Regions from separate parts of the Massilia sp. AB1 genome, predicted to be linked through region 2. Evidence: predicted binding sites of a transcription regulator. Region 2 holds the regulator's gene; each other region holds the start of a gene.
What was found. Region 2 encodes LexA, which represses DNA repair genes until DNA is damaged. Its sites were predicted from a motif close to ACTGTATNNNNATACAGT; they were not measured.
Positions count from the first base shown of each region.

Region 1: the regulator LexA is predicted to act here: its motif matches at 2,560-2,577, upstream of J8847_RS09225 (error-prone DNA polymerase).
Region 3: the regulator LexA is predicted to act here: its motif matches at 2,825-2,842, upstream of recA (recombinase RecA).

Region 1 is NZ_JAGKSG010000012.1:1,446-6,055, forward strand. Features, by position in the region: gene J8847_RS09225 (error-prone DNA polymerase) at 1-2,484, opposite strand, end outside; gene J8847_RS09230 (PhzF family phenazine biosynthesis protein) at 2,612-3,439, shown strand; gene J8847_RS09235 (TonB-dependent receptor) at 3,542-4,610, shown strand, end outside.
Region 2 is NZ_JAGKSG010000004.1:77,138-81,747, reverse strand. Features, by position in the region: gene J8847_RS03995 (replicative DNA helicase) at 1-468, opposite strand, end outside; gene rplI (50S ribosomal protein L9) at 565-1,017, opposite strand; gene rpsR (30S ribosomal protein S18) at 1,056-1,346, opposite strand; gene priB (primosomal replication protein N) at 1,377-1,667, opposite strand; gene rpsF (30S ribosomal protein S6) at 1,702-2,088, opposite strand; gene J8847_RS03970 (DUF6289 family protein) at 2,368-2,583, shown strand; gene lexA (transcriptional repressor LexA) at 2,753-3,385, shown strand; gene J8847_RS03960 (SEL1-like repeat protein) at 3,496-4,197, opposite strand; gene J8847_RS03955 (hypothetical protein) at 4,285-4,610, opposite strand, start outside.
Region 3 is NZ_JAGKSG010000005.1:105,477-110,086, forward strand. Features, by position in the region: gene J8847_RS04875 (DUF2889 domain-containing protein) at 7-570, opposite strand; gene recX (recombination regulator RecX) at 1,172-1,630, opposite strand; gene recA (recombinase RecA) at 1,686-2,762, opposite strand; gene J8847_RS04890 (response regulator transcription factor) at 2,966-3,682, shown strand; gene J8847_RS04895 (sensor histidine kinase) at 3,679-4,610, shown strand, end outside.

The DNA.
Region 1 (4,610 bases), on a different contig from region 2:
CGACAGTCCCAGGCGCACCGCCGGCTGGCGCGAGCGGTCGACCGGGTCGAGTTCCTCCAGCGCCGAATCCCAGCCACTGATCGCCACGTCCACCGGCCTCACCTCGATGCCGTGGCGGCGCGCGTCCTGCACCAGCTGCGAGGGGCTGTAGAAGCCCATCGGCTGGCTGTTGAGCAGCGCGCACAGGAAGGCCGCCGGCTCGTGGCACTTGAGCCAGGAACTGGCATAGGCCAGCAGCGCGAAGCTGGCCGCGTGCGATTCGGGGAAGCCGTATTCGCCGAAGCCCTGGATCTGGCTGAAGATCGATTCGGCGAAGGACAGCTCGTAGCCGCGTTCCAGCATGCCGCCCACGATGCGCTCGTAGTACTGCTCCAGGCCGCCCTTGCGCTTCCAGGCCGCCATCGCGCGCCGCAGCTGGTCCGCTTCGCCCGGCGTGAAGCCGGCGCCCAGGATCGCCACCTGCATCACCTGTTCCTGGAAGATCGGCACGCCCAGGGTGCGCTCCAGGGCCACTTTCATCTGCGGGCTCGGATAGTGCACGGGATCGAGTCTCTGCCGCCGCCGCAGATAAGGATGCACCATGCCGCCCTGGATCGGGCCGGGGCGCACCACCGCCACTTCGATCACCAGGTCGTAGAAGCGGCGCGGCTGCATGCGCGGCAGCATGCTCATCTGCGCGCGCGACTCGATCTGGAACACGCCCACGGTGTCGGCCGCGCAGATCATGTCGTAGGTGGCGGCATCGTCGGCCGGGATGTCCTGCATCTCGAACACGTCGCCGTAGCGCTGCCCGACCAGTTCCAGCCCGCGCCGCATCATCGACAGCATGCCCAGCGCCAGCACGTCGACCTTCATCAGGCCCAGTTCCTCCAGGTCGTTCTTGTCCCACTGGATCACACTGCGCTCTTCCATCGCCGCGTTCTCGATCGGCACCAGGCGCGACAGCTTGCCCTGGGCGATCACGAAGCCGCCCGGATGCTGGGACAGGTGGCGCGGGAAGTTGAGCAGCTGCTGGGCCAGGGTGGCCCATTGCTGCGACAGCGGCGCTTCCGGATCGAGGCCGCTTTCGGCCAGGCGCCCGAGCAGGTCGGCGCGGCTGTCGAACCAGTGGTGGGTCTTGGCCACCTTCTCGACGATGGCCAGGTCGATGCCGAGCGCGCGTCCGCTGTCGCGCAGCGCGCTCTTGGGACGGTAGCTGATCACCACCGCCGCCAGCGCCGCGCGTTCGCGCCCGTACTTGCCGTAGATGTACTGGATGACTTCTTCCCTGCGCTGGTGCTCGAAGTCGACGTCGATGTCGGGCGGCTCGTTGCGCTCCTTCGAGATGAAGCGCTCGAACAGCAGGCTGGCGCGCGCCGGATCGACCTCGGTGATGCCCAGGCAGTAGCAGACCGCCGAGTTGGCGGCCGAGCCGCGGCCCTGGCACAGGATGTTCTGCGAACGGGCGAAGCGCACGATGTCGTAGACGGTCAGGAAGTAGTGCTCGTACTTCATGTCCGCGATCAGGGACAGCTCGTGCTCGATCTGGGCCTGCACCTTGGCGGGAATCCCTTCGCGGAAGCGCCGGTGCGCGCCGATATAGGTTTCCGCGCGCAGGTAGCTGCTGGCCGTATGGCCGGGCGGGACCACTTCGTCCGGATATTCGTAGCGCAGTTCGTCCAGCGAGAAGGTGCACAGGCGCGCGATGCGCACCGTCTCGGCCAGGGCCTCGCGCGTGTAGATATTGGCCAGGCGCAGGCGCGCGCGCAGGTGCTGCTCCGCGTTCTGCGCCAGGCCGTAGCCGCATTCGGCCACCGGCTTGCCCAGGCGCGTGGCGGTGAGCGTGTCCTGCAGTGGCTTGCGCGAGCGGACATGCATCACGACCTGGCCCAGCGCCGTGATCGGCAAGCCGTGCTGCCAGCCCACCTCCTCCACCGTGGCGCGATGGGCTTCGTCGAAGGCGCGGTGGAGGAGGGTCAATCCGAGCCAGGCGCGGCCCGGGAAGGTGGTGGCCATCCATGCGGCCTGCGCGTGCAGGCGGTCCACGTCCTGCGCCTCGTGCCCGGGATAGGCCGGCAGCAGGATCGCCAGGCAGTCGGGCATGTGCTTCAGGTGCGCGTGTTCCACGCCGGGTTCGGCCAGGTCGTCCGGCGTGAGGAAGTACTCGCCCTTGGCGGCGCGCATGCGGCCCAGGGTGATCAGTTCCGACAGGTTGCCGTAGCCGTTGCGGTTTTGCGCCAGCAGGATCAGCGACAGGGCCGGGCTGCCGTCGCGCCGCTTCAGGTGGAAGTGGGCGCCGATCACCAACGGCAGGCCGGTCTTCTTCGCTTCGCCGTGGGCGCGCACCACGCCGGCCAGCGAGCATTCGTCGGTCAGGGCCAGCGCGAAGTACCCGAGCTGCACCGCGCGCATCACCAGTTCCTCGGCGTGCGAGGCGCCCTCTAGATACGAGAAATTCGACATGCAGAACAGCTCCGCATATTGCGGCAGAACCTGCGTCTGCACTGCGGGAGAGGAAAAATCGGCGGTGGTCGGCGGCGCTGGCACGGCTGGGCTACAATCCTTAGGCAAAACAGCAATACTGTATGAATATACAGTATAACCGACCAAGGACACACAGCAAGAGAGAACGATGCGGATCCATGCCCTGCTTTGCTTCGGCGAACACCCCGGCGACGGCAACCCTGCCCTGGTGATCGAAGACGATCCGCGCGGCCAGGCCGAACGCGCGGCCTTCGCGCGCGAGCGCAACATCACCTGCGTCTGGATCGATCCCGCCGCTGAACCGGGCATCGCGGGCATCGCGGGCGTGGTCGACTACTTCTATCCCCACGCCCGCAGCCCCTTGTGCGTGCACGCGACCTTGGCGGTGGCGCAGGTGCTGTTCGCGCGCGCTCCCGAGGCGGCGATGCTGGCGGTGCGCACCGCGATGCGCGGCCAGCGCCTGGGACTGGTGCGCGAGGACGGCGGCTATTTCGTGCAAATGGAAGTGCAGGAAGCGACCCAGCCCGCACTCGACGGCGCGCAGCTGGCGCGCCTGCTGGCGGCGCCGGACCTGGTGACCGCATCGACGCCGCGCGCGACCTCGATCGGCAGCCCGAAGCTGCTGGTGGAAGTGAAGGACGCGGACAGCCTGCACGCACTCGTTCCCGACCTCGCCGCCATCACCGCCTGGAGCAGGGAGACCGGCGTGAACGGCATGTACGTGTACTGCCGGCATGCGGATGGACGCTACGAAGGGCGCAACTTCAACCACCTCGACCACGCGCTGGAAGACAGCGCCACCGGCGTCGCGGCCGGCGCGCTGACGGCGCTGCTGGAACAGGGGATCACCCTGCTGCAAGGCCGGGCGACCGGGCGCAGCTGCCTGATCCGCACCCGCTACGCCGACGGCGTGGTCCTGGTCGGCGGACGGGTCGAAGCGGCAGGCAGCGAAGCGGCTTTTCTCCATGCTGGTTGAATGATTTGAAGTTATATCATTACAACGTTGTGTTAACGATACAGAGCCATGGTGACTAAAGGGTCAATTGATTAGTATTCAATTTTCCCCCGGAGAAAATCTGTGCTCAAACTCAAACTGATTCCCCAGTCGCTCCTACTTGCCCTGTACGGCGGCGCCGCCCTTGCCTCCCTGATTCCCGCCGCCGCCTTCGCACAAAGCGCAGCGCCGGCAGCCAGCACCGAGAACGTCGCCACCGTCAGCGTGGTCGGCTCGCGCCGTGTCGGCAACGCCTCTTCCACCGACACCCCGGTGCCGGTCGACTTCATCCCCATGACCAAGGCCGCCGAACAAGGCGGCCAGTTCGACCTGGCCCAGGCGCTGACCAACATCTCGCCCTCGTTCAACTCGACCCGCCAGACCGGCGCGGACGGCGCCGACCTGATCGACTCGGCCGCCCTGCGCGGCCTGGGCTCGGACCAGACCCTGGTGCTGGTCAACGGCAAGCGCCGCCACACCGTGGCGCTGGTGAATCTGTTCGGCGCGCGCAACCGCGGCAACACGGGCACCGACATGAATGCGATCCCGCTGCTGGCGATCAAGAACGTGCAGGTGCTGCGCGACGGCGCCGCCGCGCAATACGGCTCGGACGCGATCGCGGGCGTGATCAACATCGAACTGAAGAAAAACCTGGGCTGCGAATCGGTGCTGGGCTACGGCCAGTACACCGAAGGCGACGGCGAGAACTGGCTGGCCTCGGCCTACTGCGGCGTGGCCGTGGCGGGTGGCGTGCTGGGCATCACCGGCGAATGGTATGACCGCGGCCGCTCGAACCGCTCGGAGCCGGGCAATCCGCGCATCATCGGCGACACCAAGTCCGAGAACCAGACCCTTTACCTGAACGGCGAATTCCCGACTGGTCCGGGCAAGCTGTATTTCACCGCGGGCGCGCAGAAGCGCGACGCTTCGTCGGCGGCCTGGGCGCGCGAAGGCGTGGGCTCGGACGATATTCCGCGCCGTAACTCGGCGGCCATGTACCCGACCGGCTTCGTTCCCTTCATCGACGGCAAGGTCGACGACCGCTGGGGCACCGTGGGCTACCGCTGGCAAATGGGCGAGTGGAACACCGACCTGTCGCAGACCTACGGCTACAACCGCCTGATGTACAACATCAATAACACCCTGAACGCCT
Region 2 (4,610 bases):
CTTGGACTCGGCCTCGTCGAGCATCTGCTTGACTTCCTTGCCTTGCGGATTGAAGGCATTGCCGGAGATCTCGTCGGCGACGGTGATGAGCTTGCGCAGGATGCCGCGGTCGCGCACGATCTCGGCGTAGCGGCGGATGTTGGCCGCCGACGGCGTGTTCTGCGCCATCGCGTTCAGGTATTGCAGTCCGCCCACTTCCTCGGCCTTGCCGAGCTGGTTGCAGGCCTCGTAGACCGTGATCACGTCCGCCGGCTTGCCCGAGTTGATCAGGCGGATCATCTGTTCGAAGATGATGCGGTGGTCGTAGCGGTAGAAGTCGTCCGCATGCATGAAATCGGCAATGCGGTCCCAGGCCGCGTTATCGCGCAGCAGGCCGCCGATGACGGACTGTTCTGCTTCGATGGAGTGCGGCGGGATGCGCAGGGATTCGATTTGCGGATCGGCGGGTGCGGAATTCATGGGCGGCATTATACCTGCTCCGGTCACGCGGCTGAAATAATTGGTGAATCTTGCCAATAAAAAAAGCCGGGCGAACCCGGCTTTTTTCTTTTATACAACAACAGCTTAGGCTGCTTCGCCCACGACGGCGATGGTGATCTCCGAGACCACATCGGTGTGCAGGGCGACGGCCACCGGGAATTCGCCGGTGGTCTTCAGCGGGCCGGTCGGCAGGCGAACCTGCGACTTCTCGACCGGGAAGCCTTGCTTGCTCAGAGCTTCGGCGATGTCGAAGTTGGTGACCGAACCGAACAGACGGCCGTCCACGCCCGCCTTCTGGGCGATGGTGACGGTCATGCCGCTCAGCTTGTCGCCTTGCGCCTGGGCAGCAGCCAGCTTTTCAGCGGCGGCTTTTTCCAGTTCGGCGCGCTTGGCTTCGAACTCGGCCACAGCCGACTGGGTCGCGCGGCGTGCCATCTTTTGCGGGATCAGGAAGTTACGTGCGTAACCGTCCTTGACTTTGACGACGTCGCCCAGGTTGCCGACGTTGACTACTTTTTCCAACAGAATAACTTGCATGTTTTATCTCCAGGATATCTGACTGTCGTGGCCGACGATTAGGCGTTGTGCAGGTCGGTGTACGGCAGCAGCGCGAGGTAGCGTGCGCGCTTGATCGCGGTGTCGACCTGGCGCTGGTAGTGCGCCTTGGTGCCGGTCAGGCGTGCCGGCATGATCTTGCCGTTTTCCTGGACGAAGTCCTTCAGGGTGTCGACGTCCTTGTAGTCCACCTGTTCCACGCCGGCGGCGGTGAAGCGGCAGAACTTCTTGCGCTTGAACAGCGGGTTCTGCTGTTTGCGCTTGAGTTTTTCTTTAGCTTTGTTTTTGTCGAACTTTTTACCGAATGCCATTTTGAGGCTCCTGTATCTATCTAGTGCCGCTTAGGCGGCTTGAAAATCAATGATGTGAAACACCAGGGCTTTGCTGTTGCGGTTTTTCTTTGCGAGGAATCCGCTGAAACGGTAGCTGGCGCCGAGTTCCGCGCTGCCGAACCTGCCCGAGATCTCACCCGCGGCGAAGGCGGGGATCTCGAACTCGACCTGCCTTGCGACGCCGGCCTCTTCCTGCTGCCCACTGTGCATCAGGATGGCGGACACGATGGGTACGCCGGCCGGGGTGTAGCGCAGGACATCACGCTCGGCGATGGTCGCTTCGAGCTCGAGCTGGTTCACTACTTCCGTTTACTACGAATTCCTGGAGAAAAACTTAGGCAGCTGCGGCCGGGGCAGCGGCTGCTGCTTCTGCGCGGTGGCTCTTGGCTGCGTCTTCGCGCTGGACCGACTTCATCATCGGCGACGGTGCGGTTTCAGCTTTCTTCATCTTAACGGTCAGATGACGCAGGACAGCATCATTGAATTTGAATGCGGTTTCCAGCTCGACCAGGGTCTCGTTGTCGCACTCGATGTTCATGCAGATGTAGTGAGCCTTCGGCAGCTTCTGGATCTGGTAAGCCATCTGGCGACGGCCCCAGTCTTCCACGCGATGGATGTTACCGCCGCGGCTGGTCACCGTGGTCTTGTAACGCTCGATCATCGCCGGAACTTGTTCGCTCTGGTCCGGGTGGACGATAAAAACGATTTCATAATGACGCATGCAACACTCCTTGAGGACGTTTAAACAAATGCCCACCTCGGCGTCAAGACGAGTGTGGGAAGGGAAAGCCTGCTATGGTAACACGTGCACAAGCCGCAGGCAACCGGTCGGTCCCGGATGCCTTCGCTTTTCCCACGCCCGTGCGAAAAGATGGCTGCTGCATAATATGCAAGAATGTGAATTCTCACATCATTTTTGTTTCATGTGCGGTGCTAGCATGTCCTGGCTGAACACAAGTTCAGCCTAAGAAACGACATGTCGCACACACCTGGAGACAATATGAAACTGAAGAAACTGTACGTTGCAGTATTGGCGATCACGGTATCCGCAGCGGCCTACGCCTGGCCCTCGAGCACCTGGACCCGGGTTTATTATTCGGACTCCGCCATGACCACCCAGGTCGGTTCGCAGACCTTCACTTGCCGCGGCTACATGATCACCACCGGCCAGCAGACCGCATACTTCGACTACACCGAAGAAGGCTGCGAGTGGTAAGCTGAGGCTTCGTACCCGGCGGCCAGGGCAGCCGGGCGCGCGGGAGCGGTGCGCGTGGAAAAAACCAACGCGGCCGCTCCCGCCCTAAAAATATTCCTGTTTTCCCTTGCGTCTTGCGAAATACTGTATAAAAATACAGTCTGGTCCTACAACTATCCAGCCGCACGACATGCTCAAGCTCACTGCAAGGCAAGAACAGATCCTGAACCTGATCAGGGAAGCGATCGACAACACCGGGTTCCCGCCGACCCGCGCCGAAATCGCGGCGGAACTGGGCTTCAAGTCGGCCAACGCCGCCGAGGAGCACCTGCAGGCCCTGGCGCGCAAAGGCGCGATCGAGATTTCGCCGGGCACTTCGCGCGGAATCCGCCTGGTCGGCGCCAGCGCCGAACAGATCCCCATGCCGCCGCCTGCGCTCATGATGTCCCTGCCCCTGGTCGGCCGCGTGGCCGCCGGTTCGCCCATCCTGGCCCAGGAACACGTGGAAGCCACCTACAGCGTCGACGCCGCCATGTTCTCGGCGCGGCCGGACTTCCTGCTGAAGGTCAAGGGGTGGTCGATGCGCGATGCGGGCATCTGCGACGGCGACTTCCTGGCGGTCAAGAAGATCGACAGCGCCAAGAACGGCCAGATCGTCGTGGCCCGCCTCGGTGAAGAAGTCACCGTCAAGCGCTACCGCAAGACGGGCGAGACCGTCGAGCTGCTGCCGGAGAATCCGGATTTCAAGGTGATTCGCGTGGAGCCGGGCGACGAGTTCGCGCTCGAGGGCCTGGCGGTTGGCTTGATGCGTAGCTGGCACTGATCGCGTCGGCTGCGATAACACTGCCCTGCAAACTTGGGTCCCGGCGGGGGCCGGGACCAAGTTTCCCCGAGCAGCCGGAAACTTAACTCCGGCCCCTTCAGCTCCCCACCTTATTTATTCTGCTTGATCATCGCGTTGTGCTCCGACACATACGCCTCGGTCGCCGCACGCCAGGCCGCGAAGTCCGCGAGGATCAGCTTGGAACTCACCTTCGCTTCCTCCGCCAGGTTCTCGCGCACCCGCTCCAGGTGAGCGTGCGCCGCATCGGTCTCCTGCTTGTTCATCAGCTTGGCGATATCCGCCGGGATCTTCTTCGACAGCGGCGAGGATGCGTTCAGGTTCGTGACGAACTTGTTGTAGCAGTTCTGCCAGGTCGCCACCGCGCCGCTGACGCGGTCGATTTCGTCATTCAGCTTCGACATCGCCGGAATGCGCGGCGCCGGGCAGCGGAATTCGCCCGATTTGAGTTCCGCGCCGTCGTACTCCCTGATCCAGTAATCGATCTCCGTGCGGCGCTTGACGCGCTGGTCCATCACGTCCAGCGAGGCGGCGGCGATCTTGTTGCCTTTCGCGGCCGCTTTCTTGAACAATTCCCTGGCCTTGGCTTCGTCCACCTGCCCCGCTTCGCCATACCAGTACATCTGGCCGAGCGCCTGCTGCGCTTCGACATTGCCGGCATTGGCGAGCTTGGTATAGGCCTGGAGGGCTTCGGGATAGGCTTTTTTGGCGAACAGGGCGTGGGCGTCGGCCAGCGGATCGGCGTGGGCCACGGAGCAGAACAGCAGACTTGCTACGACGAGAAAACGCTTCATGGGACGGTCGAGAGTGAGGGAATGCTGCATGGTAACGCGAATACTCCCTCAGCCTCAACCGCCCTTACAATCATTTAAGGCCGGCATTCAAGGGCGCGTCGGCGGCGGCGCCTCGGAAGAACCCATGGTCGGCTGGGTGCGCGGGTATTGCTGCCCTTCCCGCTCCTGCGCGCGGCGCGAAGCGATGGCGCGCTCCATCATGCGTGCGCGGTGGTCGGCCATCACGAATTGCTCGGTGGCGTCGCGCCAGGCCTCGAAGCGGGCGGACACCTCCGCGGAGTTCTGCTGGGCTTGCGCAGCCAGGCTCGCGTGCACACGCTCGATGTGCGCGGCGGCCTGTTGCGCCTCCGCCAGAGTCAGCAGGCCGGCGACATCGGCCGGAATCCGGCTGCCTTGCGCCACGGTCTCGTTGA
Region 3 (4,610 bases), on a different contig from region 2:
TGAATGCTAACCCGACACGGCTTTGATCGACCAGCGTGGATAGTACTTGGCCACGGCGGGGCCGTCGCTGCGCAGGGCATGGCAACGGTCGAGCTCGAAGGGCCGTTCAGCCGAGTTGTCGTCGGCGCCGCCGCGGGTCTCGAAGACGTCGTCGGCGTAGGCCTGCAGCGCTGCGGTAGGCAGCACCTGGGCCAATTCGGTCAGGTGGGTGCAGCCGAGCACGCCGGAGAGGCGGTCTTTCAGGTGCAGCCGGAAGTGTTTCATCAGCGACAAGCCGATCAGCTTCTTGTAGGCGGGAGCGATCGTATCGCAGAAACCAGGATACGGGACGGAATCGGACGCGGCTTCGGCGTCGACGATGGTCAGGTCGCGGTCGATGGTCACGCGCAGCTTCAGGTCGTGCACCGGAACGCCGCCCGGGCGGTCGCCTGAAGCGAGCGCGATGTCACGCGTCTTGACATCGCGGATGCTGGCGTCGAGATCCCACAAGCCATCGTCGCGCGCATAGGCTTCGACGGTGATGGCGCGCGTATGCCGGAGCGAGCGCGATACGGGAGGAGACAGGGGCATAAAAACCAATGCCGTCAGAGCGGCGGTTAGTGGTGCAGCCGGTGTGCTTCATGCACGTTGCCGCGGCTTCCACGGCAACAACCGCTCATGCGGCGCTGCTTAAACCACAAAAGTTTATCACAGCATCTTGCCAGTTGCACTGCAACAGAGGGGTTTTCCACCGATGAGCACGAGGTTTCTGCCACTGTATTGCAGGGTCGGCAATGTTGCTGTGCGGCGTGAAGGAGAGGGACTCACGGCATGGACGGCGCCCTTGATAAGGAATTGACAACAGTGATGGCAGCGATAAGCACTGTTTATATTGCTGAGCAAAGCTCGGATTGCGTCGCCGGACCTAATCGACGCAAGTCAGTGGACAGATGCGGCCCCAATTGAAAAAGGTGCTTGAACGCATCGGCGGCGCAGCCGCCAACCCTACCGTCCTGTCGCGGTCCGGGAGAATGAAAAAGCGCCAGCGTGCAGCGCCATCGCCCGTTGAGGAATATGCCGAGACATATCGGGGATGGCGCTCCACGCTGGCGCCTGGGTAATGCTGTGCTTGCTACGTTGTGCTTGCTACGCTGAGCTTGCTACGCCGTGTTTGCTACGGCGCTGCCTCTGCTTACAGCTCGTCGTCGTCCGGGCTGCCTTGCATGGCGGCGCGGGCGGCGCGCTGGGAAAAGCCGCGCTGGAGCAGGAAGCGCATCTGCTTGGCGCGCTCCGCTGCATCCGTGGCGACCCGGCCAAACTTGCGCTGCCAGACTTCACGGGCACGCGCGGTTTCGCTCTCGGCCAGCTCGGCCTTGATGTCGGACAGCGCATCGCCGTCGACACCATGACTTTTCAGCTCGGCCATGACGCGGCTGTTGCCGAAACGGCTGGCCTTCCTGTTGATCAGGGATTCGGCGAAACGTTCTTGCGACAGCCAGTTGTTCTTTTCAAGGAAGTCCAGAAGAGCTTCGATGTCGTCGCCCTCCTCGGCATAACGCGCCAGTTTGCGTCCCAGTTCAAGCCGGCTGTGCTCGCGCAGTGACAGGTAGCGCATTGCGCGCGCCTTCAGGCTCAGTTGGGGTGCTGGCATGGGATGGCGGCCGGGACAAGCCGGCGATGTGCTGCCGGCCTGCCCTGCCAATCAATTACTCACCAACAGCCTGGAGCTTCGGACGGCTGTCGTCATCGCTCGAGACCGGCGGCAGCTCGCGCACGCCCAGGGCGGCACGGACCTTGTTCTCGATCTCGCGGGCCAAGGCCGGACGCTCCTTCAGGAACAGGCGGGCATTGTCCTTGCCTTGACCAATGCGTTCACCGTTGTAGCTGTACCAGGAACCCGACTTCTCGACGATCTTGTTGTCGGCGCCCAGATCCAGGATTTCGCCTTCGCGCGAGGTGCCTTCTCCGTACAGGATGTCGAAGTGGGCTTCCTTGAACGGAGGAGCGATCTTGTTCTTGACGACCTTGACCTTGGTTTCGTTACCGATCACCTCGTCGCCCGACTTGATCGAACCGGTACGGCGGATGTCCATACGCACGGATGCGTAGAACTTCAGCGCGTTACCGCCGGTCGTGGTTTCCGGGCTGCCGAACATGACGCCGATCTTCATGCGGATCTGGTTAATAAAGATCACCAGGGTGTTGGTGCGGTTGATCGAGGCGGTCAGCTTGCGCAGCGCCTGCGACATCAGTCGCGCCTGCAGGCCCGGCAGCGAGTCGCCCATGTCGCCTTCGATCTCGGCGCGCGGGGTCAGTGCCGCCACCGAGTCGATGACCACGAGGTCGACCGAACCCGAACGCACCAGGGCGTCGGTGATTTCCAGGGCCTGTTCGCCGGTATCCGGCTGGGAGATCAGCAGTTCGCCCAGGTTGATGCCCAGCTTTTGCGCGTAACCCACGTCGAGCGCGTGCTCGGCGTCAATGAAGGCGCAGGTGCCACCCAGCTTTTGCATCTGGGCGATGGTTTGCAGGGTCAGGGTCGTCTTACCCGACGATTCCGGACCGTAGATTTCAACGATACGGCCGCGCGGCAGGCCACCGACGCCGAGCGCGATGTCCAGGCCCAGCGAGCCGGTGGAAACAGTCTGCACTTCCTCGACCGGCGCATTGGTGTCCATGCGCATGACCGAGCCCTTGCCGAACTGCTTTTCGATTTGCGCCAGGGCGGCTGCCAGCGCTTTGCCTTTTTCCGAGGCGTTTACTGCGAGTTTTTTGTCGTCCATGGTGTACTTTCAATCGTGGAGTAGGCAAGGTAGGGTCAAAGCGGCCCAAATCAAGAGTCACTACTGTATAAAAATCCAGTGGTTTTGGCAAGCACAAAATGCGATGAAAAGCGCCGCTGTTGTGCAGTCAAGACTCGCATTGTTGCGACAAATCAAACACAATACGAACTTGTTGAAGGTCTAACGGTTTCCCGAGGTGCCCCATGCGAATTCTGCTCGCCGAAGATGATAGCGTACTTGCCGATGGGCTGACGCGTTCCCTGCGCCAGTCCGGCTATGCCATCGATTGCGTCAAGAACGGCCAGGATGCCGACACCGCGCTCTCCACCCAGGAGTTCGACCTGCTCATCCTGGACCTCGGCCTGCCCAAGATGTCCGGACTGGAAGTGCTGCGCCGCCTGCGCTCGCGCGCCTCGCACCTGCCGGTGCTGATCCTCACCGCCGCCGATTCGGTCGAGCAGCGCGTCGAGGGCCTGGACCTGGGTGCGGACGACTACATGGCCAAGCCCTTCGCCCTGTCCGAGCTGGAAGCGCGGGTGCGCGCCCTCACCCGGCGCGGCGCCGGCGGCGGCCCGGCCGTGGTGCGCCATGGCCCGCTGGTCTACGACCAGGTCGGCCGCAGCGCCTATATCAACGACCAGATGCTCGACCTGTCGGCGCGCGAACTCGGCCTGCTGGAAGTGCTGCTGGCCCGTTCCGGCCGCCTGGTCTCGAAGGAGCAGCTGGTCGACCACCTGTGCGAATGGGGCGAGGAAGTCTCGAACAACGCGATCGAGGTCTACGTGCACCGCCTGCGCAAGAAGATCGAGGTCGGCGGCGTGCGCATCGCCACCGTGCGCGGGCTCGGCTACTGCCTCGAGAAATTCAGCGAGGCGCCACGGGCCGCCCCAGCTGCGCCGGGCGCTTCCGACAGCAAGTGAACGAGCGCGACGCCAGCTTCGACTCCCAGCCCGGGCATGGGCTGGCCGAGCCGCTGTACGTCCCGCCCAATCCCGAGCCCGACGAGAACATCCGCCATTCGCTGTTCGGCGAGATCCTCGACTGGATGCTGGCCCCGCTGCTGCTGCTGTGGCCGATGAGCATCGCGATCACCTACCTGGTGGCCAAGTCGATCGCCAACCAGCCTTTCGACGACGCGCTGGAAGACCGGGTGACGGTGCTCAGCCAGCAGGTGCGCAGCGTGGAAGGCAGCGTCACCGCCCAGCTGGCGCCCGGCGCGGTCGACATCCTGCGCGCCGACGACGTCGACAGCGTCTACTATTTGATCACCGGCCCGGCCGGCCAGCACCTCGACGGCGACCGCGACCTGCCCCGCCCCAAGGCCGGCGACGACGACGAGGCGCGCAGCGGCGCGGTGGCCTTCCGCAACGACAGCTTCCACGGCATTCCGGTGCGGGTCGCCTACTCCTATATCAACCTCGATCCGCTGCATGAGCGCGGGGGACCGGAAACCGAGCCCGAGCTGGCCCTGGTCCAGGTGGCCGAGACGCTCGACAAGCGCGCCCACCTGGCCAATGAGATCATCAAGGGCGTGATCCTGCCCCAGTTCATCATCCTGCCGGTGATCCTGGCCCTGGTCTGGTTCGCCCTGTCGCGCGGCCTGACGCCGCTGGCCGACCTGCAGGAACGCATCCGCGCACGGCCGCAGGACGACCTGTCGCCCATCGATCCGCGCCAGGTGCCGGAAGAGATTTCGCCGCTGGTCGGCTCCTTCAACGACATGCTCGAGCGCCTGGCCCAGACCATCGAGATGCAGAAGCGCTTCATCGCCGACGCCGCGCACCAGATGAAGACGCCGCTGGCAGGCATGCGCATGCAGTCCGAGCTGGCGCTGCGCCAGATCGATCC